DNA from 3 places in the Psychrobacillus sp. FSL K6-1415 genome. Region 2 is predicted to be linked to each of the others. Evidence: riboswitches for the same ligand, from Rfam matches in the RefSeq annotation. Region 2 holds a riboswitch; each other region holds the start of a gene.
The links. Region 2 has a riboswitch for lysine ahead of dapA (4-hydroxy-tetrahydrodipicolinate synthase). Riboswitches for the same ligand answer to the same signal wherever they lie in the genome.
Positions count from the first base shown of each region.

Region 1: it holds a riboswitch for lysine, as region 2 does, so the genes downstream of both, MKY60_RS14060 (Na+/H+ antiporter NhaC family protein) here and dapA (4-hydroxy-tetrahydrodipicolinate synthase) in region 2, are expected to answer to the same signal.
Region 3: it holds a riboswitch for lysine, as region 2 does, so the genes downstream of both, MKY60_RS20630 (transporter substrate-binding domain-containing protein) here and dapA (4-hydroxy-tetrahydrodipicolinate synthase) in region 2, are expected to answer to the same signal.

Region 1 is NZ_JBBOOQ010000001.1:2,940,745-2,951,542, reverse strand. It holds gene MKY60_RS14095 (hypothetical protein) at 206-922, shown strand; gene MKY60_RS14090 (DUF3891 family protein) at 1,227-1,991, shown strand; gene MKY60_RS14085 (FAD-dependent monooxygenase) at 2,041-3,120, opposite strand; gene MKY60_RS14080 (DUF72 domain-containing protein) at 3,339-4,190, shown strand; gene MKY60_RS14075 (sulfite exporter TauE/SafE family protein) at 4,191-5,009, shown strand; gene MKY60_RS14070 (bifunctional metallophosphatase/5'-nucleotidase) at 5,186-6,559, shown strand; gene yunB (sporulation protein YunB) at 6,602-7,372, shown strand; lysine riboswitch at 7,421-7,603, shown strand; gene MKY60_RS14060 (Na+/H+ antiporter NhaC family protein) at 7,684-9,243, shown strand; gene lipA (lipoyl synthase) at 9,353-10,288, shown strand; gene MKY60_RS14050 (YutD family protein) at 10,303-10,644, shown strand; gene MKY60_RS14045 (DUF3055 domain-containing protein) at 10,793-10,798, opposite strand, start outside.
Region 2 is NZ_JBBOOQ010000001.1:3,383,971-3,394,768, forward strand. It holds gene MKY60_RS16460 (polyprenyl synthetase family protein) at 1-52, opposite strand, end outside; gene MKY60_RS16465 (LLM class flavin-dependent oxidoreductase) at 723-1,781, opposite strand; gene MKY60_RS16470 (DHH family phosphoesterase) at 2,065-3,252, opposite strand; lysine riboswitch at 3,415-3,594, shown strand; gene dapA (4-hydroxy-tetrahydrodipicolinate synthase) at 3,821-4,708, shown strand; gene MKY60_RS16480 (YehS family protein) at 4,772-5,287, opposite strand; gene MKY60_RS16485 (methyl-accepting chemotaxis protein) at 5,456-7,156, opposite strand; gene MKY60_RS16490 (SRPBCC family protein) at 7,396-7,815, opposite strand; gene MKY60_RS16495 (hypothetical protein) at 8,188-8,376, opposite strand; gene MKY60_RS16500 (M48 family metallopeptidase) at 8,648-9,301, opposite strand; gene MKY60_RS16505 (DUF4256 domain-containing protein) at 9,607-10,173, opposite strand; gene MKY60_RS16510 (ABC transporter permease) at 10,447-10,798, opposite strand, start outside.
Region 3 is NZ_JBBOOQ010000001.1:4,178,263-4,189,060, reverse strand. It holds gene MKY60_RS20675 (M14 family metallopeptidase) at 1-917, opposite strand, end outside; gene MKY60_RS20670 (bifunctional transcriptional activator/DNA repair enzyme AdaA) at 1,133-1,678, shown strand; gene MKY60_RS20665 (methylated-DNA--[protein]-cysteine S-methyltransferase) at 1,671-2,159, shown strand; gene pgeF (peptidoglycan editing factor PgeF) at 2,214-2,975, opposite strand; gene MKY60_RS20655 (ATP-binding protein) at 3,113-4,372, shown strand; gene MKY60_RS20650 (response regulator) at 4,383-5,261, shown strand; partial or broken gene MKY60_RS20645 (cation:dicarboxylate symporter family transporter) at 5,298-5,463, shown strand; gene MKY60_RS20640 (helix-turn-helix domain-containing protein) at 5,729-7,033, opposite strand; gene MKY60_RS20635 (YvrJ family protein) at 7,483-7,647, shown strand; lysine riboswitch at 8,270-8,453, shown strand; gene MKY60_RS20630 (transporter substrate-binding domain-containing protein) at 8,578-9,432, shown strand; gene MKY60_RS20625 (amino acid ABC transporter permease) at 9,495-10,256, shown strand; gene MKY60_RS20620 (amino acid ABC transporter ATP-binding protein) at 10,275-10,798, shown strand, end outside.

The DNA.
Region 1 (10,798 bases), 440 kb from region 2:
TCCGAGAAGTGGAGGAGGCGAACTTTTTAAGTTCGTCTTCTTCTATTTTTTCTATTATATCGGTTAAGTGTAAGTAATTGTTTTTTGACCTTATGGTTTCACTTATCTAAATTAATTTTATATTCGACACAGTGATAGATGTTTTTATATTTTTATTTGTACATTAGTATAATATGGTAATATATACTAATAAAGGGGTGTTGAATTGAAAAAATACATAATCATTTTTAACTTGTTACTACTATTAATAATTGCTGGATGTGGAGATGAAAATCTTATACAGGATGATTTTGAAAAAGATATTGACCAAGCAATACTACTGTTGGATAACGCTTATGAAGAGAAAAGAGCATTAACTGAGGAAGAAACTACTGTGTTAGACAAATTTAATGATAAATATATATTGGGTAAATTTCTATTAGATGACGGTACAGAGTATGAAATGAATGAATTAGAAAAAGAAATAGCCATCGACATAGAAGGCTTGAAAAATTTTACAGAACCATCGGAAATTAGAGTGGGTGAAGAGGATCTTTACACAACTTTTAAAAAAGGTGTAGATGAAAACCTAAAAGCAACCGAAATTCCTGCAGAAATTAAAGGTCAGTATCCAACTTATGAAAGCTATTCTGGAATACATCCACAATTTAAAGAAGAGGCAAACGAAATTATTGATGTTTTTAATCCTATTGTTAATGGTACGGTTGATAACATAGATCAATCATCGTTAGATATACTGGATATTTTTGTGAGTAAATATCAGGAAATGAGTTTTCAAATAGAAGAGAAACACTACCTATTGAATGATGAAAGTTGGGATGTTCTTTATACTTTTGTGGAGTTGAAAAAAGCAATAGAAAACGATGCATTAGAAAGCCCAGTGAAAGTTTTGTTTAACAATACTAAAGAAAAATTAAAATAAGAAAATAAAAGACTATATAAATGTCACCATAAGAAGTGGAAAAAATAATAGACCGAAAAAGTAGCAAGGTGTACATTTCGCCTTGCTACTTTTTAACTATATTTATATATCTTGCGAGCACTGGGTTTATGATATTTAAAGAATGGTTGATGTTGGTGATTTGCATTTCAGACAAAGAAGCAAAGGTTTTTACCTAATTTGTTTAACTTCGAATTGAATAGAATTAGGTTTGAATTAGTTCTTTAAGTGGTACCTTAAAATAAGGCAAAGTGAAGTGCAGTTCTGTAGAGAAAGGATTTTAAAAATGATTATATTCGAACGAGAAAAGAGCTATATTATGGTTGCTCAAAATGATCATGCAAAAGTTTCAAAAGATATTGCCCAAAATTGTAAAGAGGAGTACTTTTTTTCTCCAAATCGAAAAAAAGATGTGTTACTTGCAGTTGGAGAACATGACAGAGGTTGGATTGAGCCAGATACTTCTCCGATTTGGAATGATAAAAAGGAAATGCCTTACTCTTTTATTGATTATCCTACCGATCTCAAAATTTCTTTTTATAAAAAAGGACTGGATGAGGTGGAGGAAATGAGTAATTACGCTGGCCTGTTATGCAGTTTACATTATTCCTCCTTCATTCAGGATGCTGGTGAATCAGTAGTGAAAGAATTTTGGGAAGAAGAAAAGCAAAGACAGAATCGACTTTCAGATGAATTGGGTATAATAGAAGACGAAGATATGAAGGAAACGATGATGTATCATTTAGATTTATTGAAGTTTTCGGATTTCATTTCCCTTTATATTTGTTTGCATGAACCAGGAGACAACAAGAACAAACATTCCTTCTTCCAAAACGGCTTTCCACAGCTATTTCTTTTTGCCACAGATAAACCCATCATTGCTCATTGGGAAAGTAAAGAAGCTGTGTCGCTTTCGTTTTCCCCTCTAAATGGTGAAACAGAAGTGGAGCTGCCTTATAAGGAAGTAATGAAAGAGCAAATAGAAAAAGATGGTATCCTACAGGCATATAAAGATACCCTTTTTTCTACAAGAAAAGTGATGTTTAAATGAGATGAATAACACAAAAAAACCAGTCATTTGACTGGTTTAACAAAAAAAATTAAATCATGACAACAAATTGAGAAGCAAAAGATTGTTCTTTTTCAATTTGGATTGCTTGAATTTTAGCCACTTCTTTTTTTCTAGTCGTTGCACAATCAGCTAAATTGAGCTGATCAATTGTATTTTTATCAATTAAATTTGCTAGAAAATCGGCATCCTTTAATGCACTATTTAATCCAAAAGCTCCTGTTGGTGTCATTGTATGAACTGCATCACCGATTAATGCGAGGCCTTTTTTACCCCAATTTTCACTAGTGCTACTATACACATCTAATACAACGAAATCCTTCCAGGATTGGATATTTTCACGAACGGTTTGTTCAAGTTCTGGAAACGCAAGTATCAGTTGTTCGATAAATGGCGTAAAGGGCTGTTTTCTTAGAGAAACAAAGGAGCCTTCTTCAATATTCCAACCGATCTGAATGTATCCATTTACTTGTGTAAATAATGATATTTGTTTATCTTCAATCAGCGCCATTTTAATAGTCGGTTCCCAATTTTTTGGTGCAGGAATTCTTGCCCAAAGCAAATCGAAGCCATGTTTACGGATAGTTACATCTAGATCTGCTTGTTTTCGAACGGTCGAATTACGACCATCTGCACCAATAACAAGTTCACTTTCAATGATTATTATTTCTTCATTGCGTGAAGCTTTGACGCCGGTGTATGTTCCTTCTTCATCTTGTAGTAGTTTATCTACTTTCGTGCTCAGCATTAAATGGAAGGTTGGGTATTGCTCCGCTGCTGTTATTAGTACTTGTAACAAATGTGCTTGTGGTACATGAATGCCGAGATGTCCTATAGCTGAATCTGCTAAAATTGTTTTATATAACTCACCATTCTGCCAATACTCAAGTTTCTCCATTCTCAAAAGCCCTAGCTTCTCGACTTCGTCAAATAAATTATATTTTTTTAAAATCGCTTCGCCTTCTTCATTTAAATGCTCTCCACGAAACGTCTTACCAATTTGATTTGTTCGCTCTATTAATACAACGGAAACATTCTTTCTAGCCAACAAATAAGCAAGAAGTGCTCCCCCTGGACCTGCACCTACGATACATACATCAACTTTCACGATATTAATTCCTCTCTTTGTTTCTAATTAAATAAGCAAAATGGGTCATTCATATTATCATATGTATATTTTAGCGAAACAAAAGCTTATAATCCATCTTTTCAAGGCTAAATACAATGTTCGTCAGTGAATATCCGACTAAAATAAGAAAATAAGGGTATTTATATATCTGAAGTAAACTGAATGGTATGATATTATTGAATAAATAGCGAGGTGATGAAATGATTCAAATCGGCCTAACTGGTTGGGGAGATCATCCGGACTTGTACGTGTCATCTGGTAAGGAAAGATTACAAGATTATAGTTCACACTTTCCCATTGTGGAATTGGATGCGGCATTTTACGCAATTCAACCAATAAAAAATAGCTTAAAGTGGATTAAAGAAACACCTGATAATTTTCAATTTGTGGTGAAGTGTTATCAGGGAATAACTGGTCATTTGCGTGGAGATTTTCCTTTTAGTTCGCTCGAGGAAATGTTTGAATTGTATCGACAGTCGATTTTGCCATTTAAAGAAGCAGGGAAATTATCGATGATACTTGCTCAATTTCCACCTTGGTTCCAATGCAATAAGGAAAGCGTACAATATATACGGAAAGTTAGAGAAGAGTTAAAGGATTTCGATGTGGTTGTTGAGTTTCGACATCAATCCTGGTATGCTCCTGAATACAAAGCTTCCACACTCCAGTTTTTGAGGGAGAATCATCTTCATCATAGTGTTTGCGATGAACCACAGGCTGGTGAGGGGAGTATACCTTTAGTTCCTATTGCAACAACAAACAAGGTACTCGTAAGACTGCATGGCAGAAATACATATGGATGGGTGAATCCAGGCAATAACGTTAAGTGGAGAGAAGTAAGGTACTTATATGATTATAATAATGAAGAACTTTCTTCTATTAAAAATGTTTGTGAGGATTTAGAGAAACAAGCAACTGAGGTTATTGTCTTATTTAATAATAACTCTGGTGGCCATGCGGCAAGCAATGCAAAAACATTCCAGCACATGCTAGGAATAGATTTTGAAGGGCTTGCTCCAAAACAATTAGATTTATTTGAAGGAGATTTTTAAATGGAATGGCTTATACTTGCAGTTAGTGGTCTTTTCTCAGGAATTGTCGGTGCTTTGGTTGGTCTTGGTGGAGGGGTTATTCTAGTACCTGCTACACTGTTTTTTGGAGCGACTCTTGGCTTGATACCAAATATTACACCTCAGAGTGTTGTGGGCTTATCTGTTATTATGATGATATTCACAGGATTGTCCTCTACACTATCTTATATGAAGAACAAAACGGTCGACTTTAGAAGTGGGTTTATTTTCTTTATTGGTAGTATTCCTGGGACAATATTAGGGGCGTTTGTGAATAAGGGCTTGGATTTACCTTCTTTTAACTTATATTTTGGTATTTTACTTGTTATCTTATCCACTTTGTTATTAGTTCGAGATCGTTTAAAGCCAGTTCGATGGTTTGTGGAAAATGGGAAAAAGAAAACCTTTAATGATGGAAATAATTCATATGTTTACGGATATCCAATTTGGTTTGCATTATTATTAACTTTTGGCGTTGGATTTGCATCAGGTCTATTTGGTATAGGCGGAGGTTCTATTATCGTACCAGCAATGATTTTATTATTCCTATTCCCCCCACATGTAGCAGTTGGTACATCTATGTTTATGGTATTCTTATCAGCAATGGTAAACTCTGTTACGCATATATCATTAGGCAATGTACCTTGGTTGTATACTATTCCAGTAATTCCTGCTGCATATATTGGAGCAAAAATAGGAGCAAAGCTAAACAAAAAGCTGAATTCTGATACACTTGTTTTGGCTTTACGTATTGTACTTCTATTATTAGGTATACGTTCTATTTTAGATGGACTACTTTAACTTTATTCATCTCTATAAGTAGTGAGATGTATGCAAAGTATATACAAGTGACAGTGATGGTTCACAAACTAATGGTCTTTGGCGGATGTAACTATTTTTAAAGAAATTATCGAGCGAGCTCAATAAAAATCTGGACGCAAATATGCCAATTCTTATTTGATTAAGGTGGGTGAAGAATGAGAGAGACGATTTATATATACCATACAAATGACTTACATAGTCATCTAGAAAATTGGCCAATTATTCATCAATTTCTCAATGATAGACGGAAAAACCATAGTTCAGAAGCTTCCTATTTAACGTTAGATATTGGGGATCATTTGGATCGGTCTAATATATTTACAGAAGGTACTCTTGGTAAGGGAAATGTACAACTGTTAAATGACGCTCAATATGATTATGTAACGATTGGGAACAACGAGGGAATCACCTTAAGTCATAATGACTTGGAAGCGTTATACATAGATGCTAATTTTGAAGTGATCGTATCCAATTTTACTGATTTGGAAGGGAATATTCCTACATGGGTATTACCATATAAAATACATGTGACACCAACAGGCATTAAAATAGGAATTGTTGCGGCAACTGCAGATTATGGCATTTATTATGAAAAGTTAGGTTGGCATGTTCAAGATCCGATTCCACGTCTGAAAGAGGTATGTACTATACTTCGTCCACAAGTGGATGTACTTATTTGTATGTCTCACTTAGGCATGTCACAGGATGAAATAATTTCTTTGGAAATTCCACAAGTAGACTTAGTTTTGGGGTCACATACACATCACGCCTTTGAAGAAGGTAAGGTAATAGGGAATTCGTTGCAAGCAGCGACAGGTAAATTTGGTATGAATGTTGGACTTGTAACGTTGGAGTTTGATCATGTGAAAAGGGTTATCCAATCTAAGAAAGCGGTATTAATTCGAACAGAAACACTGCCAGTTCCCTCTAACGCAAATGATACGCAGTTAGCTTGGGAAAATGAAGGAATAGCTGAAATGTCTAGTATTGCTTTCTACAATCCTTCCAGATTAAAGAAGGAATGGTTTATGGAATCCGATTTATCTCATTTTTTTGGAAAAGCATTACTTTCCTTTACTAATGCAAACTGTGCAATGTTTCCGGCGGGTATCTTCTTAAAGGATCTTCATCAAGGGTCAATTACTGCAAGTGACTTACACCAATGTTTGCCTCACCCGATTAATCCGTGTGTTATTACATTAACTGGAGCAGAGCTACTCGAGGTTATTCGTACGGGAAAAAATGAAAAATGGCCAAAGCTTGAAGTAAAGGGGCTAGGGTTCAGAGGCAACTATCTTGGAGCAATCCTATATGAACAGCTTCAAGAGCTGGAAGATGGAACAGTGTTAGTCAATGAAATACCTCTTGAAATCGAGAAAATCTATACATTGGCAACTTTAGATATGTTTACTTTCGGTTACTTTTTTCCTTCATTAAAGTTTGCTCCAAAACAATACTTTATGCCGGAGATGATTCGTGATATCGTGAAATGGTATGGACAGCAAGAAAAAAATGAATATAAGTCATGAAAGTCCTCCTCCTTACATATGTAGTAATTAGGAGGATTGTTTTTGTTCTATAGAAAGAAAAAAAAACGATTTGCTTTCTTTACTAATCAGCGTAAAATAGCTATTTTTTTAACTGCTTTCTTGTTATCAGTTGGAGGTCTCATCTATTATATTAATGAGCAGTTGACTACTACCTATCTACAATATGCAGAAGTTCAAACGAATAAAATAGCATCTATGGTAATCAATAAAGCGATTAACTCAAGAATTTCCAATACGCTCGATGTAAATGACATAATCGAAGAGGTTCCTTCAGATAGTACCACAATGGTAACTACACGATTTAATACAGAAATAATTAATCGTGTATTGGCTGATACAAATCAATTAGTTCAGGCCCATTTGGAGCAGGCTGAGCAGGGGGACTTTTCAAGCCTACCTTACTTAGATGACATCGAGTACGATAAACAAACGATGGAGGATCAAGGTGGAGTCGTATTTTTCGTGCCAATGGGGCAAGCGACGAATATTCCCCTTATCGGTAATTTAGGCCCGAAAATTCCAATACGCTTTCACGTCATCGGTAATGTACAATCGAATGTAGTACCTTCGATTACAAAATTTGGTATTAATAATGCGTATGTAGAAGTCAATATTCACATTAAAGTAAATGTACAAATAATCGTTCCTCTAGCAAGTAAAATGAGTACAGTTGAACAGAGTATACCTGTTGCAATGGGGATTGTACAAGGCCAGGTTCCTTATATATACACAGGTGGCGATGGTGATGCAGCTCCATCAATAGAAGTTCCATTACCATTACCAGAAAAATAAAAAACCTTAAAATTATAGTATTTACTGATATACTAGTGGAAATGAATAAGAATAGGTAGAGGCCGCATGACTTAAGAGTAGTTTACAGGAGAATGACAACTGTGATTGTAAACGGAAGGAAGTTATGCCGAAATTAGATGCTGATCGTCGAGACAAATCTAGTTGGGGTTATTTTGAACAAAAATAACACTGTCATTTATACACCAGTATAAATGGAGAGCTACAGAGTATAAAATTTATGCTTAAAATTTTAACTAAAAGCCAACCTATATATACATTAGGTTGGCTTTTTATATTTAGGAGGATTTGTTTTGGAAAATACGATATTTTCGATTTTACCGCCATTACTAGCGATTGTAATGGTGCTTGTTACGAAGAGAGTTTTGCTATCATTAGGGGCCGGAATCGTTTCGGCAGCTTTATTAGTAGAAAGTTTTTCGCCAATTGACTCATTAAATATTCTTTGGGATTCCTTTATCACATCGTTTTGGGAAAATGGATTAAATGTGTACAATATCTTTATATTATCTTTCATATTGATGCTAGGCGTAATTACCGCCATTGTCAGCTTATCTGGTGGAAGTACTGCCTTTGCAGCATGGGCTGTTAAACGTATTAAAACAAATCGTGGATCTAAGCTATTAACAGTCTTCTTAGGAATTATTATTTTTGTAGATGATTATTTTAATGCACTTGCTGTTGGACAGATTGCACGTCCAATTACAGATTCTCATCGAGTATCACGTGCAAAGTTAGCTTATTTTATAGACTCTACATCAGCACCAGTTTGTGTAGTTTCTCCAGTTTCTAGCTGGGGAGCATTTCTAATAAGTCAGTTAGGTGTTATTTTCGCTACTTATGCAGTAACAGACTATACACCACTTCAGGCATTTCTGATAATGGCCCCGATGAATTTCTATGTTATTGCTGCTCTTGCAATGGTATTTTTTATAGCATGGACAGACAATGATTTAGGTGAGATGAAAAAACATGAAAAACGTGCAAAAGAAACAGGAGTGCTTTTTGATCCAAATAAATCTAATCCAGGTGATTTACAAGGTAATTTCCCGGAAAATAATTATGGAAAAGTGAATGATTTAATTTTACCGATTGTATCATTAATAGCTGTTACACTAGCTTCAATGTTTTGGACAGGGTACCAGGCTTCAGGAAAAGTGATGAACTTATTTGTTATTTTTGAGAACACAGATGTACCACTTTCATTATTTATAGGTGGAATTGTATCGAGTATATTAGCAATACTATTATACACTCGTCAATTCAAACAAAATCCAGAAGCGAATGTTGGATTGCTAGGGAAAGCAGTTATTTCTGGTATTAATTCAATGTTACCGGCTATTTGTATTTTAATATTTGCTTGGGCACTTTCATTTTTAATCAATGCACTGGGAACTGGTGAGTTTTTGGCTAAAATCGTTACAGAAAATAATATTCCAGTAGGGATAATCCCATTCTTACTATTTGTTTTAACAGCATTTATGGCTTTCGCAACTGGTTCCTCATGGGGGTCGTTTGGGATTTTACTGCCAATAGGTGCAAGCATCATTATGGTAGTAGAGCCAGAATTACTACTACCTGTTTTAGCAGCAGTTTTAGCAGGTGCAGTTTTTGGAGACCATTGTTCACCTATTTCTGATACAACCATTATGTCTGCAACTGGTGCAGGCGTTAACGTAATTGACCATGTAATGACCCAGTTACCTTATGCGATTGTTAGTGCAGTCATTGCTGCAATTGGATATTTAGTACTAGGTCTTACTGGTTCCGTTATCTTTGGATTTATAACGGTAGTCATCATCCTTATCTTATTTTTCTCTATATGGAGTCTCAAAAGTAAAAGAGTAGTTTAGCTAATCTTAAAATTGGAAGTCTCTGTTATTTGTATGGTTGTTTGCAATTAAATAATATGTTACATTGACAACAGTGTAGTTAGTTTATTTAGAATGGGGTCGAGATGAAATGACATCGTGTAAACCAACGAAAACAGAGTACCAAAGAAAACCAGAGTGGCTAAAAATCAAGTTAAATACGAATGATGAATACAAAGGTCTTAAAAAGTTAATGCGTGAAAATAATCTAAATACAGTATGTGAGGAAGCAAAATGTCCAAATATACATGAGTGTTGGGGTTCACGTAGAACTGCTACATTTATGATTTTAGGAGCTATTTGTACACGTGCATGCCGTTTTTGTGCAGTGAAAACCGGACTACCTAATGAGTTGGATTTGGCAGAACCAGAAAGAGTTGCTGATTCGGTTGTTATTATGAATCTAAAACATGTTGTTGTTACAGCAGTTGCTCGAGATGATTTAAAAGATGGTGGATCTGAGGTTTTTGCTGAAACTATCCGTGCGATTCGACGAAAAAATCCTTTCACTTCAATTGAAGTTTTACCTTCTGATATGGGTGGGATTGAGCAGAATATCCGTAATATTATGGATGCAAAACCAGATATTCTTAACCATAATATTGAAACGGTTCGTAGACTTACTCCTAGAGTTCGTGCAAGAGCAAAATACGATCGTTCCCTTGAATTACTGCGTCGAGCAAAAGAAATGCAACCAAGTATTCCGACAAAATCATCGTTAATGCTAGGTTTAGGGGAAACACATGAAGAGATAATAGAAGTGATGGATGACCTTCGTGCTAACAACGTAGATATAATGACGATAGGTCAATACTTACAACCTAGCAAAAAGCATTTACCAGTTCTTAAATACTATACCCCAGCCGAATTTGGAGAATTGCGCAAAATTGCCATGAGCAAAGGATTCTCACATTGTGAAGCTGGTCCACTTGTTAGAAGTAGTTATCACGCAGATGAACAGGTTAACGCTGCGGCTAAGCAAAGACAATTGCAAGGTGAGGAACTTCTAGCTACTCCAAATAGCTAATGGATGGTGATTAAATGATAGTTGCAGAAGGCTTTACTTATGAGATTATAGAAGATTTTCGTGAGGCATTTAAAGAAGAAGCCTTTTTAGATCGTTATAGTGAAATATTAACTAAATACGATTATATTATGGGCGATTGGGGTTATGGTCAGCTTCGTCTTAAAGGTTTTTTTGAGGATCGTAGTCACAAAGCTACATTTGATACGAAAATAGGGACGATGAAAGATTATTTATATGAATACTGTAATTTTGGCTGTGCCTATTTTGTCGTGAAGAAAATAGGAGTAGCACCAAAAGTAGTTTCTGTAGAAGCAATAAAAGAAGTAAACGAAAACCTTGAGCAAGATCAATTATGATCTGCTTAAGGTTTTTTTGTTGTTGGAAGATGTATGGGCGCTTATCTCACATTTATGGGTTATAGCACGAGGCTTAAGGGCCAATATAGTAAGTTTATGGGCTATCAGCAAGTCCGAAGTGTAAGGAAACACAACTAGCCTCCTCATATTAACT
Region 2 (10,798 bases):
CCTCTGCTTGCTGGTAGCACTCATCGGCATTGATAATTATTTTCTCTTTCATATCATTACTCACCTTCACTTCTCTTTTATACGTTTTTCATACTAAATATTATTCTTATTATAACATTCAACCTATTTATAACTTGTTTTAAACATCTGAATTTACTACTCTTTCTATTTCTATGAGTGAAATCATTGCTTCATAATAAAAAAAATAAAAAAAACCAGGCAAAATGATTCCCGGTCCTCTTTCCTAGATATGCCGTTGATTTCCGCTCCGAACTGCGCTCCAATCAACCATGTACAAAAACTGATAATTGGAAGCAGGAACAACTAAATAAACGTGAATTATATGATAAAATTTCCAGCAGAAATTAACGCTAGTAATAAGGGAAATCTTCTCGAGCATTACTCATTACTTTGATTGTAGTGCAAGGTCGCGACTCCTGCGGGATGAGGGAGTCAGATGAACCATCACAACGTATCCCAATGGGCGATGAACTTCCCCCGCGAAGGCCCACAGGATGTGGGGCACGAAGGCGTTGCCATACGAGGTGGCACTCTTAACCTTTGTACCATACCTGAAACGGAAGTCAGCGAGATTAATTATTCATGAAAATGCCTTGAACCCAGTGTTCACAGGTAAATTTTATATAATATCTTTTAAAAAAAGAGAACGAAAATCGTTCCCTTAGAGCTACTCATATATATTTTTTTACGAAAGAACTTTATTAATTACTTTTACCTTCTGCTTCCCATCTAGCTATTTCCGCACGAACTATCGGTGCCACTTCTTTACCTAGTAATTCTATTGCTTTCATCACGTCTTCATGAGGCATTGAACCAACTGGTACATGAAGCATAAAACGTGTGATACCAACGTTTTTACGGAGAAATATAATCTTATCAGCTACGGTCTTCACATCTCCTACGTATAAGGCACCTTCCAAGCTACGTGCAGCATCAAAGGTTGAACGCGTATACGGACCCCATCCGCGTTCTCTGCCTAAAACGTTCATCGCTTGCTGTGTCGGCGGAAAAAATTTATCTACTGCCATTTCGGTACTTTCGGCAACAAAACCGTGCGAGTGGGATGCAACTGTCAGCTTGGACACATCATGACCTGCTTCACTAGCAGCTTTCTTATATAGCCTCACTAGTGGTTCAAACTGTAATGGACTTCCTCCGATAATCGCCAGCACTAGTGGCAATCCAAGGAAACCAGCTCGTGCAACAGATTGTGGAGTTCCACCACTTGCAATCCAAACCGGTAGAGGGTTTTGAACGGGACGCGGATATACCCCGCGATTCTGAATAGCAGCTCGATGCTTACCATCCCATGTAACCATTTCAGACTCCCGTATTTTTAATAGCAAATCTAACTTTTCTTCATACAGTTCATCATAGTCTTTTAAGTCATAGCCAAAAAGGGGGAAAGATTCGATAAAGGAACCACGTCCAGCCATGATTTCAGCACGACCATTAGAAATAGCGTCTAATGTAGAAAATTCCTCAAACACTCGCACTGGGTCATCAGAAGAAAGTACTGTTACAGCACTTGTGAGTCTTATTTGCTTCGTCCGTGAAGCAGCTGCAGCTAGAAGAACAGCTGGGGCAGAAGCCGCATAATCCTTTCGGTGATGTTCCCCTACACCAAATACATCTAACCCAACTTGATCCGCTAATATAATTTCTTCAACAACCTCACGTATACGCTCAGCATGGTTAATTACTTTGCCTGTTTTTACATCTGGTGTTGTTTCTACAAACGTTGTTATTCCAATTTCCATTTAATTTGCCCCCTAAATTTCTGCGGTTTCATGTTTTTTATAATTAGTCTGTCGGCATTAATGATACCTTATCATTCTATTTATATTCAATTTTCCGGTTTTATTAGAGGTAGCTATTTTTGGTTTAAATTACCACTCCGCAAGTATAAGTAATTCGAGAGCAAGTAAATCCAGATTAAAAGCAAGTAAGTAAGGGCACTCCGCAAGTACCTGCTTCTTGAAAGCAAGTATTTAGCAGACGAGCGCAAGTAAATAGATTAGAATCCTTAGAGTTGAAAAGTCATCATGAATTGTCTCTTTTTTTCACTTCGCTCATTAAGTAATCAACGAACAAGTCATCCCTTACCAAAGCTGCCTCATAGTTTCTTTTTAGGAATCGCTCTCCTTCTTCAAAACTAGTAAAGGTTTGTCCTATTTCGGCTTTATTTTTTTCAAGTATCCAATCCTGATTATTTTTAGAATACAAAATGAACGTATCATTTTTTCTATTCATATAAAATGAACCAAATGATGATTGTTTCAAATTATATTGATTTCTTTTTGCATCTTCTAGTATCGGTAGCAGATGGAATGTGTCCAAAACAAATAACTTATAAGCTTCTTCTGTTAAGGTACATCCAGATGCTTTTTGATGTCCTCCGCCGCCGAACTGACCAGCAACTTCAGATACATCAATATGATCATATATAGTACGAAGGGAAATTCTTTTCCCCCCCATAATTACTATCGCTATATAGTCGAGATGTGGATATTCTTTTCCTAGTTCATTGCCTAGCTCTGAATGGTAAGTTTCTGCATACACAATTCCTGCCAAATGTTCCCCTATGGTTGCTTGGACAATCTCTCTTTTCTTTCGACGAATATAACGGTCAATCTTGTCTGCTTCCATTTTCAATATTTTCTTTTCAAATTCATCAAAATCAAAATGATCATTTGTACGAAGTCTCTCTAATATTTTTTCTTCGAATTCTTCCATCGATATTAAATAGAATAGTGAGTTAAGCGAGTGAGCTTGGTGGTTTTCATTCTTCTCCCATTCCCATGTATCATACTGTCTAACTAATTCTACAAATTCTGTGAGTGCTGCAGTTGGTTCCAACAATTTGTTTGTTACAAGATATTCATATAACAATGAAGTAGCTGAAGTTAATTTGCCTTCATGATCTTCTACTAGAATATATCCCCACTCATAATCATTAAAGTGTAAGGCAGATTTGTGATGATCAATTAGTTGGACCTTCCCTTTTGCATTATAAAAATCATTAAGCCTTTTTTCATTGTCTTCATTTGGAGTCAAATCAGTTACAAATAAAAATGTATCTGGCTCATCATTTTCTAAAAAGTATTCAATCTCTCGATTAAGGGAGGAAATCGAATTATAACGCACCTTCACTTGCTCACCAAAAGCAAGCTTTGCTAAAATGCCACATCCGACACCATCTAAATCATTATGAGACAATAATTTATACATCCTTTTCACCTCTTGAATAGTATGGTTTTAACGTATGAAACTTATTAATTATACTGACCTTAAATAGCTTTATATTTATTTTACAGGTAAACTGTTGCATTAGTATTAAAAAACATGTATTATTTTAATAATTAAATATTCTCTTATTTCAAATACATTTGAAGTAAGGATAGAGGCGCGAAGACCATCAGTACACATTTAGAGGATAATGAGATCCTTTGACATTTGTGGAAAGGGGAATTTGCCGAAGTTGAAAGAATCTCATTTTTCTTGAAGCTGGTTCTGCTGTTGAATAAACACTGAATTGTCATATAGGAGACTATATGGAGGGCTATCTTACGCACGGAAATATTACTTTATTTCTATTGCAACAACGAGCCCTCGTTGTTGCTTTTTTGCGTCTACATAACTTGACTAAACAACCGTCAAGTTATACCTCCGGCGGATGTCATAGATATTGAATTTCACTAGTGTAATTCATTATCTGTACGTAATTACGTCGAGGCATAATTGATACCGCCCTTCTCCCTGAATTTTTAATAATAAAACTAGAGGATGTGGAGAAGTTATGAATTTTGGACAAATATTAACGGCTATGGTGACTCCTTTTGATCATAATGAGGAAATCGATTTTCCAGCTACACGGAACTTAATAAATTATTTAATAGCCAATGGAACAGATGGTTTAGTCATATCTGGTACGACCGGAGAATCTCCGACATTAACAGAGGTAGAAAAAGTTAAACTGTTTAAATTTACAGTAGAAGTTGTGAATGGTAGAGTTCCGGTAATTGCTGGCACCGGCTCTTATAACACAAAAGCATCCATCGATTTAACAAGACAAGCAGCTGATGCAGGTGTCGATGGTATTATGCTTGTTGTTCCCTATTATAGTAAACCATCACAAGAAGGATTGTACCAACACTTCCAAGCAATTGCTGCAGTTACATCATTACCGATTATGTTATATAATATTCCCGGTCGGAGTGCTGTCAATATGTCAGTAGAAACCGTTGTAAGACTTTCCGATATTCCCAACATCGTAGCTATTAAAGAAGCTGGCGGGAATTTAGATACAATGACTGAAATTATTCAAAATACACCTGAAAATTTTTCACTATATAGCGGTGATGACGGGTTAACAATCCCAGTACTATCGATTGGTGGAGCAGGAGTTATTTCAGTAGCATCACATGTTATTGGGAACGAAATGCAAACAATGATTGAAAAGTTTAATAGTGGCGATGTAAAAGAAGCTGCTAAGGATCATCGCAGTCTTTTACCTATCATGAAAGCACTATTTGCAGCACCAAATCCAACTCCTGTAAAATCGGCATTAAATTTAAAAGGAATTCCTGTAGGTGGTGTTCGCTTACCTATGATTCCTTTGAATAAAGAAGAGCTGAATTCTTTACAAGAAGTATTATCCACATTGCAACAAACCGTGAAAATATAGCATTTTCAATTGTCTATAGATAAAGAGGAAGAGCGAACTCAATTATGAATTCGCCCTTCTTTATTAATTTCTATATTTTACCGCTAAACCTTTAAGGAATTTGCGCGCAAAATTATCCCCGCATTCCTTATAATTACGATGCCCTGGTTTTCTTAAAATAGCACCTAGTTCACCTTTAGATACAATAATCCCACCATCATCTAATACTTCCAGCATATCTTCCGTTGTTAACTGTAAAGCTACTTTTAGTTTCTTTAAGAGTATATTATTCACATGATCCTTCTGCTGCTCTGCAGGCTCTGGATTATTAGTAGGTTGTGTTTGTTTTGGATCCTGTTTACCTCTTTTAAGTGTGATTAAACCATTCAAAAATGATTCCAACATCTTGTTGTTACACTTCATATGATTTTCATCTTCCACTACTTCTTCATCATCATTAACTTCTTTTGATTTAGTAAGAATTTTAAGTACATCTTCTTTTGTAAGTTCAATGCCACCTAGCTTAAAAATCTCTACCATGTCTTTGTTTTTAATATCTAGGGCATATCTTAATCTGATTAATATATCATTATTTTCCATTTATTAACCTCCTATAAAACTCTCAATATAACCAATATCTTCTCCATTTTACACGATTTCAATTCCACTATGTTACTGCCTTACAAATTTAACTTTTAAATTATTTTCATAAGAAGTAAATATGCCTGGTTTAACACAATTCAGAATTGCATTAGAACCAGGCACTTTTTATTCTGCTGTTTTAGTTGTTTTAAATTTAGAAACTGCATCAGCAAGATTCATAGCAATTGTCGCCAAGTGTTGGGAACTTGCTACTACTTCTTCCATTGAACCAACGGATTCCTCAGCAGACGCAGCTGTTTCTTCTACACCTGCAGCAGATTCCTCTGAAACTGAAGCAATTTCTTGAACAGATGCATTAATCTGTTGGCTATTTGCGCTAACTTGTGCTAAATTCTTTGAAATCTGCTCAACTTTTTCTGTCATTGCATGAATACCACTTGTAATTTCTTTAAATTTTTCACCAGTACGTTGAATCTGTTCTGTTCCATCTGTTACTTCTTTATAACCGTTTTCTAAAGTGGTAACTACTGATTGAGATTCATTTTGTATGGTTGCGACAATATCGGTAATTTCTCCAACTGAATGGGATACTTGCTCCGCAAGCTTTCTCACCTCATCCGCTACAACTGCAAATCCTTTTCCATGCTCGCCTGCTCTTGCTGCTTCAATTGCTGCATTCAAAGCCAGTAAGTTTGTTTGATCGGCGATAGATTGAATAACCTCAACTAGAGTTGATATTTCATTCGTCTTGTCGTCTAATCCTTTTACTCGGTCCACAGAGACTTTGACAATTCCATCGATATCTTTCATTTTATTAACGGATAGTTCCATTAACTGCTGTCCATCCTCGGCACCTAGTGTCACAAGGTGAGAATCTTCAACAATACCTTTGCTCGACTCGTCTGAACTTTGAATAGCTTGTGCAAAACCATCCATCATTTCAGAAATATCCGATGCACTGGACGCCTGTGTCTCGGCCCCATTTGCAAGCTCATGCATTGTGGTTGCGATTTGCTCACTACCAACTTTAACTTGTTCTGCTGATTGAGATAATTGCTCAGATTGACTTGATAATGTATTGGAAGCCAAATGTATTTCAGAAATAACATTTTGTAAATCTTGTTGCATCTCATTTGTGGCATTGACCAATATTCCAATTTCATCTTTTCGCTTCGTAATTAATGGTGACTTAGTTAAATCACCAGATGCAATTTCCACCAGTCTTTCTGCTACTTTACGTGTTGGATTTCCAATTTTGTTGCCCATAACAACACCAATAACAATGGCTACTATCAATGCAACAAATGTAATAACAAATACGATGAATCGATTTGTTTCAAATGCTGACTTGTTGATATTATTCAGTTCCTCCGCAAGGGAGATATTTCTATCTTTTAATACTAGTAAACTATCTCTAGAAACCGCAAATGCTTCCTCACCCGCTCTTAGACCAACAAGGGCATCATTATAGTTACCAGCATTAACTAATCCGATATTCGATTGTACTATAGTTGTAAATGCATTCCAATCTGTTTCAAATTTCGTAATGGCTTTTTCTCCATTCTCATCAAGTACAAGCCCCCGGTACTGTTCGATGAGTAACGACACTTCTTCCATATTCGATTTTGCTGTTTGCGTCTTTTCAGGATTTTCATTTAACACAGCAGACAGCATTTGTACCCTCGTATTTTCTGTTAAACTTGCCATTTCTACAACAACCGTTAAAGGTATAACACGATTATGATACATTTCTTTCGAGTGTTGGTTAGTAGCACCAAGTGCTAACAATGACACACCTGCCACTACAAAAATGAATACAGTAATTATCAAATAAGTACTAATCAGCTTTCCTTTTAATTTCAACATAGAACCCCCCTGTTCTTAATTACTCAAACTCTCTTTTCTTATAAGACCCTTTATAAATTTACGATTATCAACACATTCTCACAATAAGAAAACTGACTCTCTATAACCTTATACTAGTTTATCGGATTATTTTAAAGGCTGTGAAGTGATCAAAAATCTATTTTTTTCAGCAATAAAAAAGTATAGAAAAGGTGCTTGGTTCACTAATAGAACCAAGCACCTTTTCTATACACGTAAAATTACTGTTGCTCCGCATGTCTTTTGAAATTGTCTAATATCGCCTGCCATCCTTCTTGCTGCATTTCAATCGGATTAGCTGCTTCAGCTTCAAATACTTCTACCACTTTCGTGTCGTTTTCTTCGGCGATAAAAGTGATTTGAACTTTTCTTCCATCCTCTAATTTATAAGAAATGAACTCGTGGTTACGTACTTCATCATAAATGCCTCCAAAATCAAAACCAAAGCTTCCATCTTTCGCTTCCATTCTAGAAACAAATTTCCCACCGGCTCTTAAATCATTTTCTGCGTTTGGTGTATGCCATTCATCAGAAGCATTATTCCACTTCGTTATATGGGCAGGCACTGTCCAATATTCCCACACTTTTTCAATCGGTGCATGTACAGTTGCTTCAATCGTTATTATCGAATGATTTCGTATGCATTTTATCGTCTCCTTTTACTATGTTATCTCCTTTAGATTCGCTGTTTCTATCAATTAATCCTTCTAATTTTTCGGAAATTAATCGAATAAAAACAAATTGGTGGAAGTTGAAGGCACTTTAATCTATAACTAAATATTCAACACAATGTGAGAACTATAAATAACTTTTACTTGCCCTTGTTGAACAACTATGAGCGATTTTAATAAATCGAGATTTAATTGATACTGACCTAAACATATAGATTCTTCCTTACATTTAGTTTTATAGTTCCAGATTGCACTTTATATCATCAAATATTAGAGATTCATATTGATAAAATAAAAGACGTAGCCACACCTTACTCGGTGAAGCAACGCCTTATATCCTTATCAGTTATCTCCGTTCAATAAGCGATTTCTACGATTCTCTAATTCCTTAGCTTCTGTCTCCCGGGCTTTCTGGTCCCTCAGCAATTGACCATTTATGCGAGGATCTTGTAATCTCATTGCATTCCGTCCCTCCGGCCCCACTTTTTTACTTACTTTCTGTATTTCCTTTACAAAAAATAGCATGTCCATTCCTCCCTCCTATAAATTAATCAAAGAGGACAATACAACTTTTCCCCTCTTTATAAAATATGCAAACAACTAAGATACACGGAGGGTATAAGCACAGTTAAAAGATTTAATTAGATATGCATTGAAGATGAAAATTGTAACGTCTCCTGTGTCAGAAACAAACATGGAAATCACAACACTCACGTTTGCTTGAATTCACACGAATGTATCTACCAGATAAAGTTGTTAAGTGCAAAAAAACGATCACATTTTTCGGAAATGTGGTCGTTTCTTAAAGAGACATCGAATTACTGTGCCTCGCTAAGTACTCTTCCTTGTCTTTATAATCTGGCATAATACTTCCAACGCGCCGCCAAAAGGATCGATCATGATTCATATGAGTTATATGACATAATTCATGGATTATCACATAATCGATTACTTCTACTGGAGCCATAGCAAGACGAAAGTTAAAGGTAATCTTTTTATCCGAACTACAGCTACCCCACTTGACTTTAGACTCAACTATTTCAATGATTTTAGGTTTAACTTTCAGCAGTTTTTGATATATTTTTATACGTTCCTCTACAATAGTCTTGCATCTATCCTTATAGAACTTCTTGAGATTTTTCTTAAGAACCTCTTCATTTAAATCACTACAATCTATTAATTCGTGGAGAAATCTTTCTTTACCAATGTACAAAAACTTTCCGTTAGCGTGATACTCTCTTGCCTTAGGTAATTCTCGAGCTGTTCTAATTTCATGGATTTTTTCTAGTATCCATTTTCCTTTGCTTGCTATTGCCCTATCAATCATTTCTTTACTTGTGCCTTTTGGAACTTTAGCAGTAATGAAACCCAACGTATCTATATGAATAGACAGCTTCTTCCCATTTCCATACTGAACATTATATTCAATGATATTATTTTCAAATTCAACTTTCATAACTACCCTCATTTTTAATAATAAATTTTGCTGTTATTTTCGACTTTATTAATGTTATCAACGTATTAAAAGGTGTCAGCTCCCCATACAATTCAAAATTGTATGAGGAGCTGACACCTTAACTCTAAAATACAAATAGTGCTTTGTATAAAGTGAAACTTCAATCAGTGGGGGTTTCCATCATCCCCCACTGATTGTAGGTTGAACCATTCGGGCGTTTACGGGCAGTTGTCTCCCACTTATGCTTTGTTGCTTAAACCAAGCCTTGAAATGGGTGTATTACTGCCAGTTAATGCGGGATAAATCTAAACTCTTAGAGTGCCTCTGAATCCCCTTGCAGCATAGTACGAGTCTGCTCCATTGTGGTACACAAAAACAGTCTCGTAGCGACTATCACAAAATAGAGCCCCACCGAGTTTTCTTATATCATCAGGTGTTTGAACCCAACTCGACGTTTTCAAATCGAAATTTCCAAGTTTTTGCAACTCCCGATATTGTTCTTCCGTTAACAGTTCAATGCCCATCTCATTTGCCATATCAATAGCGCTATTTTCTGGTTTATGTTTTTTTCTTGACTCCAACGCTTCACGGTCGTAACAAACACTTCTACGGCCTTTAGGACTTTCTGCTGAACAGTCTATAAAAATATATTCGTCATTCTCTTTATCATAACCAACAACATCCGGTTCCCCTTCTGTTTTTTCCATTTCATTAAGCGACCACAATTTGTCAGTATTTGTTTCTAGTTTTGTCTGGACACTAATCCATTCAATCTCATCATGACGGTTCATATTTTTCTCAAAACGGCTTTTTAATACTGTGAGTAATTCCTCTCGTTGTTCTAGTGTCAACTCCGTATTACTCTTTTTCATATTAATTCCTCCTTATCTTTTTACTAGGTTTCGTACTATTACCCAACTTGATGGCACAGGTTTATTAAAAATATTTTAGGTTATTTCTGGACTATACAACCAATTTTATCTAATCCATTCAGCACCATCTTATTCTTTCAAAAAAGGGGAATTAGCAATTTTTTTATATTGTTACTCAAAAGTTAGTATAGCAATGTTTTTAGAAATATTCAGCTTACAAATCTAAATATATTCTAATTCTTTTCATCTGTTTTAATCATGGAATCAATTGATCTATTCTGTAATTAAACTATAAGCGGAAATTTTCTTTATTTTTAAGGATACTAACATTGAAATACAATAGGCTAGTATAAGGATGCTTGCACAAAGCATTAGAATAATGGGTAAATTAATAGTAAACTCCATACGTTTAACTCCAGCGCTTGAAAGTAATACGGAAAGCATAGGATTAGTGAAAAAATAGCCAAGCACACCACCAATTGTAACACCTATAAAAATCACGGGTAGAAAACTGATGGATATTTGGTTCATCAGTTGAATTGTTGAATAGCCTATTGTTTTCATTACTCCAAATTCTTTCTTTCGCTTAATAATCATTGTTTTTATAACCAAATACAGAATCATC
Region 3 (10,798 bases), 790 kb from region 2:
AATGCTAATACTCTTGCAAAATCACGTCTCTTTGTTAAGTCAGCAATTGCAATTGATTCTGGTTCCGATAATGGGCTTTCCCCACCATAATCTCTAGGACCCGGAGATTTGGGATTTCGTGCTCTTTCTAAATCCCATTTCGCAGGAAATTGATCATTTAAATCAACTCCACGAATATTGGCTTTCCATCCAGAAAAATCAGAGCTGCCATCGTTCCATTCAATTACTCTACTTCCCCAAGGGCTTTCCTCAGGAATCCCATTTAGTACAAGATCCACTCCATCAGGATTAACCATTGGAACTATGGACAAGGAAGTTTGTAAATACAACGGAAATGTATCAAGCCCTCGAATAGGAGTTTGGTTAGTTACCGATAATGCGTAATCATTTAAAAAAGTTAATAGAACAGGTGTCGTAATCCATTCATTCGCATGAAAAGAAGCATTGTAATGGACTCTTTTTTCTCCACTACCTATTAAGATTTCGGGTATTTGTCGATTTACAACTGAAGTACCAATGGAGGATAGCTGTAAGAATGGATAAACAGTTTGTAATTGCCTAATGTTATTTATCATCGTACTGTAATCATAATTTTGTTTTCCATTCACAATTCTCCATGTAACTCTTACAGGAACTTTAATTGTCTGTCCGATTTGTAGACGTGTTGGATTGAGAGTAGGGTTGACGAGAAGAAGTGCATCTAGCGGAAGATTTCTACTACTAGCAATAGCCCATAAGGAGTCCCCAGATACAATTTGATAATCTATAGTAACGTATCCTGGAATTTGAATACGCACACCTACCGAAAGTATTTGTGGATTAATATCTCGGTTAGAATCAATAATAAGTTTAAAAGGAATCGTGAATAATTGGCTATAATACCAAACCGAGTCCCCGGATCTAACGTATACATCCATGTCGTTCCCACCTTTCGATAAAAAACTAATCATAAAAGTATATGAAACTAATCCTCAAAAAGTGAGGAGTTAATACGAAGGTCTAGTCATTCTTCCGACCATAAGAGCAAGAATGAGGTCGCGGTATTATAGAACTATTGATAGAATGAATTACAAGATATCAAAAAAGGACGGTGCATATTTTGACGGATACCATTCATTTTTCCTTCGAGGAAATGTGGGAGAAAATTATTGCCTGCGATCGATTATATGATGGTTTATTTTATACCGCAGTAAAAACGACAAAAATATATTGCCGTCCTTCCTGCAGATCGAGAAAGCCAAAGATGAAAAACGTTGAATTTTATCAGGATATTCTAGAAGTTGAAAAAGCGGGATATCGTGCGTGTAAAAGATGTAAACCAGAGGTAGAACACTCGCCTAATATAGAAGTTGTACAAGATGTTATTAGCTTCTTAGTCAATCATTATAAACAAAAGCTAGAGTTACAGCATATCGCAAATCATGTTGGGCTAAGTCCGTATTATTTGGAACGATTATTTAAAGAGGAAACTAGGGAAACACCGCGTAGCTATTTAGAAAAAATCCGAATTGATAAAGCAGTCTATCTATTGAAAAATACCGACTTAACTAACTTGGAGATTTGCTATGAAACTGGGTTTCAAAGTCCTTCAAATTTTTATAAAATTTTTCGGTGTTTACAAAACTGCTCTCCAAGTGAGTATAGAAAACAAACAGGTAAGGATGAGTTAGATGGATAAATTATATACACTAGACTACAAGTCACCAATTGGAATTTTAGAGATAATAGGGACAGATCAAGCCATAAGTTCTATTCTGTTTGTAGAAAGAGAAGAAATGGAAAATAAGGTGCAGGAGGAGACTCCTCAAGTCCTAAAGGATTGTCTAGTTCAAATAGATGAGTACTTTAAAGGGGAGCTTCATGAATTTACCTTTCCTTATGTAATGAATGGGACAATATTCCAAAAATCTGTATGGAATGCTCTAAAAAGTATCTCCTATGCCAAAACTGGGTCTTATAAAGATATTGCGATCTCAATAGGAAATGAAAAAGCTATACGTGCGGTAGGAAGTGCAAATGGTAGGAACAAGTTAACTATAGTAGTACCTTGTCATCGAATAATTGGGACAAATGGAAAGTTAACAGGCTATGCCGGAGGACTTTGGAGAAAAGAATGGTTACTTCAGCATGAGCAGAAGGTTAAAAATAAGAGGTTTTAAAAGAAAACTGGGAATAAGTAAAAGCACATCGAAATCGATGTGCTTTTCAGATGACTACTCTTTTCTCACAATAAAGCTTAAATGCCGTCCGGCTTGTTTATCCTCTCGATAAGAGAAACCATCTGGGCTTTTAAATGTGCAGGTAGGATCTATTGTAATTTGTTCAGAGGGGATTCCAGCAAGTTCGCATTGCTTTTTCACGGTCAACTGATTGTCAATATGATATTTATTAGTAGATTCCTTATAATACATAAAGTCATTGGCATAGCCCAAGTTGTCAAATTTTATATAGACATCTTCATCGACTTCGAATTTCTCTTGGCTTAGTGCAGCTCCTATTTGCACGTGGAAGTCACTTGGATTACAATTTTCCACCTCTTTTAAGTGTTTCAACAACTTGGGGGTGACTTCTTTAATAGTTCCTTGCCAACCCGAATGAATGACACCAATTATACCATTCATCTTATTGTAAAAGATAACTGGAACACAATCCGCAGTAAAGCTAGATAGAACAATATTTGGTTCAAAAGTATACAAGGCATCAGTATCGGCTATAGCTGTATCTTTAGTAATGGCCCCATGCCCTTTGTCTGTCAATCCTACTCGATGAAAATGAACACTATGAGTTTGATTGGCACAAACGAAATTATCGATCTTACTAGATAAAGAAGTGGCTAATTTTTTTCGGTTTTCTAGAACGTGCTCTGGATTTATACATACATGTAGAGCCATATTGCCTTGTTCTAATTCATCTCTATCCTTCATTGTCATCCCTGCAATTATCTTTCCATTGTTTACATACATTTTTATCTTCATATTATCACCTAATTTCACTATATATTAGTATGTTTTGAAAGTATAGAAAATACAACGTTCCTTATGTGCCCATCGTTTATAGTTGACCTTAAAATGTTATACTCATACTATTAAATACATCCATACGGGAGAGTTTTATGTTTTTAAAGCGACATCAATTAGCCTCCAACAAATGGAGTGCTCTGATTATAACAATTTTAATCACTGTAATTGCTAGTGAGTTTAAAGTTATTCCTTTTAATGGAGAGGATTTCCGTTTTGGTTTAGGGAGTGCTGCTTTTTTCTTTCTTCTGTTAATATTTCAACCAGCTTCGATTATCTTCACTGGTTTTTTAACAGGAGTTGCTGTTGTGGTAGTACGAATCGGAGAAGATATGTTATTTACTAGTAACCCTTTTTGGTGGGTTCTCGAAAATCATTTGCCAGCATTTTTGTTTTATTTTCTATTTGCAGTTGGTTTAAGTGTTATACCGATAGATAGATTTAAAACTGCACCTCTTTTACTTGGTGCGATTGCTACAGTACTCGAGTTTACGGCGAATAGTATGGAGTATTTTGTTCGTTATTTATTATTAAATCATGTGAGTTTTGAGTTTCGAGAATGGGTATTACTCGCGTTAGTAGCCATTTTTCGAAGCTATTTTGTAGTGGGCTTATATAGTTCAATTACAATAATGGAACATAACAAGCGTATGCGGGAGATGCTGAAGGTTGGCTCAAATCTATACGCAGAAACACTCTATTTACAGAAATCGATGAATCATATTGAACAAATTACTGCATCTAGCTATGATTTATATCGTCAGCTAAAAAAACATGAATATCATTCTTTAAGTGTCCAAGCACTTCATATTGCACAGGAAATCCATGAGGTGAAAAAGGATTCACAACGTATTTTGGCGGGAATGGAGAAAATTACAAAGACAAAAAGGGGAGAGTATTACTTTCTCTCAGAGGTACTCGAACTTGTTATTCATGCCAATGAAAAATATAGTGAATTGCTAAAAAAGCAAGTTGCCATTCATTCTGCTATTTCAATTGATTTTGAAACAGAGAAGCAAGTTCCATTATTGGCATTATTGAATAATGTGGTTGCGAATGCAGTGGAAGCAATTTTAATTAACGGAGAAATTAATATAAATGTGTATGAGGAGTCTCAAAATATATGGTTTGTTATTCGAGATACTGGCGAAGGTATCTCACAGGAAGATCAAGCAATTGTATTTGAACCAGGCTATACGACTAAGTTTAATGATCAGGGAGTAGCTGCAACAGGTATTGGGCTATCCCACACTCAAGAAATTGTACATATATTGGAAGGGAATATACTAATTGAATCTCTTGAAAATGGTGTTGTTTTCAATATTAATATTCCAACAAAAAACTTAAGAAGGTGAGGGAGGAACACTGCGATATTATATTGTAGATGATGATGCAGCTAGCAGATTGATGCTTAAAAAAATTATAACAGAGGGAGAGTTGGGGTTAGTTATTGGCGAAGCGGAAAATGGGGGGGAATGTATATCACCCATTCTCACAACAGAACCAGATGTTGTTCTCATCGATTTTCTAATGCCCAAATTAGATGGACTTGAAACGATTGAACAATTGAAAAACACGGGATTTAAAGGGCAATTCATAATGATTTCTCAAGTCGTCAATAAAGAGATGGTAGGAGAAGCATATATAAAAGGTATTGAATTTTTTATTCATAAGCCCATTAATCGTGTTGAGGTTCAGAGTATATTAACGAAAATAACAGAACAATTTCAATTGAAGGATTCTTTATTGGCAATAAAAGATTCCTTAGCAAATATCGTTCCATTAAAACCAGTGCTAAAAAAGCAAAGTGTTAGAGAGATGGTTAGCTCAAAGCTAAGTGGCATGGGGATAGTGGGTGAAATAGGAAGTAATGATCTAATCTCAATAGTGGAAATACTTATTCAGCAAAATAATCCTTTAAATACATTTCCATCCTTAAAAGATATATATGAATCGCTTGCCATGAAACTGGACGCGGAGGATATTAAAAAAGAAATGAAGGCGATTGAACAGCGACTACGAAGAACGATATTATTAGCTATGCAACATTTAGCTACACTTGGGGCAATTGACTATACCACTCCAGAATTTGAACATTACGCACCACGATATTTCGATTTTCAAGAAATTCGAAAGTTATCAATAGAAATAGTTGAGGATAAGTTAAACTCTTCTAAAGTAAAGGTAAATATTAAAAAATTTCTTCAAGCACTCTATTTAGAAGTACTTGAAAATTATAAATAGACTTATGATTAAGTTGCTTCCGTAAATATTTAAGTGATTGCAGCAGGAGTATTGCCTCCAACTACTTTCTTCTCAGTATTATTCGGATTAGGCATCGCAGCAATCGGTGATAAAGTAAAGCCTGTTCAAGCTTTCTTCAAGTACCACCGATGGAGTGTTCTGGGTCACAAACATTATTATGAAATTTGCGCTATTTGGGGTAAAGGAAGTTCAACATAATAACTGTAAACAATAAAACCGGCTATCTATTTGGATGGCCGGTTTTTAAATCTCTGCTTAGCTTGAGTGGATAGTTCCAACGAATTGACCTCTTGAGCTTGTCGAGCAGCTAATTTTAAATATATGAATTCCCTATTGATGTAGGTCTAGGAAGTTCGTTTTCACTTATTTGCTTTGTGTTTATTGTAAAGCTCAAAGACAGGACAACAATACTTGATAGAGTTAACAATATTATCTTTTTTTTCATTTTATAAATCCTCCCAATTATTAATAAACTTTTGTTTGAAAATAAACTGATTTGCTTTTTGATAATATAAACTTGCTGCTTTAAATTTATTATGTTTAAAAAAGTAGTCTGCTAGTAAAATGGAATACTTTTGGACATGTCGTTCATCCTGTTCCTTTTCGAAATAACTTATAGCTTCCTTTAATACAATTTCTAGTTCATCATTAAAATTGTGGTAATTTATATAAATTTGTAAGTGAAAATAATAAGAACTATTTTCTTCGCTAGAGGTTTTTTCTTCTACTATTTTATTTAAGCCTTTCTTACACCATTTGAGGACCTGTTCATGATCAGACTGTTTGGAGTACTCTTTTATAATAGATAGAATTGTTAGTAAATAACCTTCAGCGTTACAATCCTCTTCTTTAATTTTTAAACTAAGCTTATAAAATTCAATTGCTTTTTCATGGCTCCCCTGAATTGCATGCAATGAACCTAGATTTTGATAAATCACCTCCTCATAATTAATCAGTTTATAATCTTTTGCCAGTTTCATCGCTAAATTATAGTTCTTTTCTGCTTCTTGAAATTTTCTCATTTCTTTATGTGCAATTCCTATAACGATGTAATTATCAATTGCTCTTTCAAATAAAAGATTGTCTTTATAAAAAAGTAATGATTTTGAAGCGTAATTTATTGCATTAAAAAATTCATTGCATTTAGAGTAAGTTAAGCTTAGTACATTATAAAAATCAGCTATTTCCCATTCTTCATTTTTACCATTATTTATAAATCTTAAAGACATCTCTAATCGACTTAATGCTTCTTGATAATTTCCATCCAAATAACTATAAAGTCCTAAGTTTAGATTAATGATAAACTTTTGTTTCTCGTCCATACCATCTCTTATTTTTGCAATTACGTTATAGGTGGATTGCAGGCTATCCTCCTTATCATCAAGTATTAATAGGAGACGAAATAGATAAAGGTGATAACTATAATAATTATTTAGTTGTAAAAAATATTGATTTTTATTAGTGTATTTTTGCAAGGATTCTCTTATAAATTTTTTGTCCCTTTTTAATACTCCCATTTTGTACAGTTCAGATAACGATGCAATAACTTTATTTTCCTTTTCACTGGATACTTGATCTATTTCTATATTTAGTTTTTTAAGTAAAAACGTTATTACTTCGTCACTTGGAATAGTTAAATTATTTTCTATTTTGCTTAAGTAGGATGTAGAGCAGATTCCCTTGGCCAATGTGGTTTGTTTCATACTTTGGTTTAATCTTTCCGATTTTATTATATGACCTATACTACTCATTTTCTTCACCCCTTATGAATTAGTAATGTACTAATTCTTGAAAAAAACAAAATATCCTTTTTCAATCGTTCGACTTGAAACGACTGATACTTGGTTGAAAAGCATAATAAGTAGTAGAAAGTTGTAGAATATAGGATTTTTACTTATCCAATTTTTATTAAAATATAGTAAAATTTCATTAAATTAAGAAATTAGTATTAGATATGTATTAATAATCTAAGATAGTAGAGCGTGTTTCCCAACTTATAGTTATTCTAAAAATACTAAATATTTAGTATAATATGATAAATATCAATTAATTTAAATCCAAGGTGATTTTGGAATAGACTGATGGATGATTTTCCTCTTTTCGGACAAGTCAGCTCATTAGAATACAATTCGAAGGGGTTTACTCAACAGGTATATCAACGCTTAAGGAATGGTAAAAATTAAAGAAAGGGGGATAACGCATGATTGGCGAGGGAAACATTGTACAACTAATTGGAAACTTTGGATTTCCCATTGTAGTCACTATTTACTTATTGCATCGATTTGAAAATAAAATAGACGCTCTAGAAAATACCATTCACAATATAGCAAATGTTGTTAACAATAGCATAGAAAAAAGAAAGTAACATGTAACATGGATGAAACTGATATCCTGTTGATTATATAAATTGCTAGAGAAAAAACTCTTTTTAAGAATGGAAGTTAAGCTTATTTTCACTCTGAACCTACGATTTTCTTTAACGAGAATGACAGAAGTGAAAAGTAATCCATACCGAGTGGCTAACTCAAAAAATGGATTACTTTTTTCATGTAAATCATAATATAATTTTTTAGTTTATTTTCCACAATTACTTCTACATTCAAAAAATTGGTTATCCCCCTATTGACGATTTAACTTACCGAATAGATTACGTAAGCCCACAATCCAAAATTAATTTTTCTTATGCAGTAGAAATCTTGTCTTGTTTCAAGAAGGATAGTACCGATAAGTTTATCCATAGGAATTAATTGAATCCAAAACTAGATAGTCCTATCCGAACGCCAGATAAGTAAATAACAACTATGGAAATGTTTATCGATTTGAATCTTTTTAGAAGAATCATTAGCAGTATCTTTACTCTAAAATTGGTATATCTGATCATGTAGCTATTAATCTCAACGTATAAATAGTTTTTTCGAGAGTCAGTTGACAGATAAGTATGTCTAATGTAGACTATGAAACATAATTGAATACGACCTCACTTAGTATAGTGAGGTAGAGGCGCGATATTTAACAGTCCATAGTGGAGTTTGAGAAGCTATAATTCTATGGAGAAGGAAATGTCGCCGAAGTTAGTAATATTTCTCGGTATTACTTGCTGGGTCTGCAGTTAATAATTGCAGGACTGTCCATTATAAACATCCCGGTTTATAATGGTGTGCTATCTCATTTGGGAAAAGTAGAGGATTTGGGCAACTATACATATTGCGACCTGAGTTCATCTCAGGTCTTTTTTTGTACAAGTTGTCTTTTTTTATAGGAACAAACATACACTGATAAAAAGGGAGTAATTAAAATGAAAAAGAGATTAGTATTTATAACGATATTCGCAAGCTTGTTATTATTATTAGCAGCATGTGGAACAGATGCTACTGAAACTTCAGGGTCTTCATCTGATAATAGTAAAGAAGCAGCAGTAGATACATTTACAGTTGGTTTAGAAGCTGGTTATGCACCTTTTAACTGGACACAACTAGATGACTCTAATGGTGGAGTGAAGATTGATGGTAATGCGGAATATGCTGGTGGATATGATGTGGAAATTGCTAAACGAATTGCTGACGGATTAGGAAAAGAACTAGTTATCGTCAAAACAGAGTGGGACGGTCTTGTACCATCATTGCAATCAGACAAAATTGATGCAATCATAGCGGGAATGTCACCTACAAAAGAGCGTAAAGAAACAATCGACTTCTCGGAAAACTACTACACCTCCAACTTTGTTATGGTAGTAAAAAAAGGCGGTGCTTTTGAAGGGGCTACTTCGATTCAAGATTTTAGTGGTGCTAAAATTACAGGTCAATTAAATACATCACATTATGGTGTTATCGATCAAATTAAAGATGTGCAAAAACAACCAGCGTCAGATAATTTCGCGGCAATGCGTGTGGCATTAGAGTCTGGAGTTATTGATGGATATGTATCTGAAAGACCAGAAGGAATTAGCGCATCTTCTGCAAACGAGAACTTTGCAATGGTGGAGTTCACAGAAGGATTTAAAGCAAAGGAAGAAGATACAGCAGTCGCTGTAGGTTTGAAAAAAGGTAGTGACTTAACAGATAAAATTAATGAAATTTTAGCGGAAATAACGGAAGAAGAACGTCAAGAAATTATGGATAAGGCGATTAATAATCAACCAGCTGCAGAATAAAAATGATGTGATACCGGCTGCATCTTTTTGCAGTCGGTTTTTATGTGGAAGGAGGGAAATGTATGAGCATTGAATATATTATTTCGATGATTACAAGTAACTGGCCGATGTTCCTTCGTGGAGCAGGAATGACACTACTAATCTCCATAATTGGTACGATTTTTGGAGCAGTTATTGGTTTGCTGGCAGGAGTTATTCGTACAATTCCTACGCCTGAGAGAAAACTAAAACGTATTGTATTAAAAATAGTTAATCTGATTCTTTCTGTTTATATTGAGTTTTTCAGAGGAACACCAATGATTGTACAAGCAATGGTAATATTCTATGGCTCTGCACTAGCTTTTGGAATAGATATGGACCGTACAATGGCTGCAATATTTATCGTTTCGATTAACACGGGTGCTTATATGGCAGAAATTGTACGTGGTGGTGTCATTTCGATTGATAAGGGACAATTCGAGGCAGCACAAGCAATTGGTATGAATCACTTCCAAACAATGTGGAGTGTTGTTTTACCTCAAGTCATCCGAAATATACTGCCAGCAACAGGCAACCAATTTATCATTAATATTAAAGATACATCGGTATTAAATGTGATCGGTGTTACGGAACTATATTTTCAAGCAAAAACAGTTGCAGGAATAAGCTTTAAGTATTTTGAACCGTTCTTTATAGCATGTATTTTATATTTCGTCATGACTTTTACAGTAACATTAATATTACGTTATATAGAAAGAAAACTAGATGGACCAGAAAACTATAGCATGATTGGACAACCACCACCGCAACTTATGTTAACAAAAAGTAATACTAATATAGATTAAACGAAGGAGGAGAAATCTATGCAAAATGTCATCGAAGTTCAACATTTAAGTAAATCCTTCGGAAATCATGAGGTTTTAAAAGATATAGATTTTTCAGTGAACAAAGGAGAGGTTGTTTGCATCATTGGTTCCTCTGGATCGGGAAAGTCTACTTTACTTCGTTGTATAAATTTGTTAGAAAAGCCTAGTGGAGGGCAAATCATCTATCATGGAGAGAATATTTTAGATGAAAAACACGATATCCATGCTTACAGAAAAAAGTTAGGAATGGTTTTCCAACAATTTAACTTATTCAACAACCATAACGTGCTGAGCAACTGTATGGTTGGACAAGTAAAAGTGTTAAAACGCTCTAAAGAAGATGCCGAAAAAATTGCTTTAAAATACTTAAAAGTAGTTGGAATGGATCATTATGTAAACGCTAAACCTAAGCAATTATCGGGTGGTCAAAAGCAACGTGTTGCGATAGCGAGAGCGCTATCGATGGAACCAGATGTTATGTTATTTGATGAGCCAACTTCCGCACTTGATCCAGAAATGGT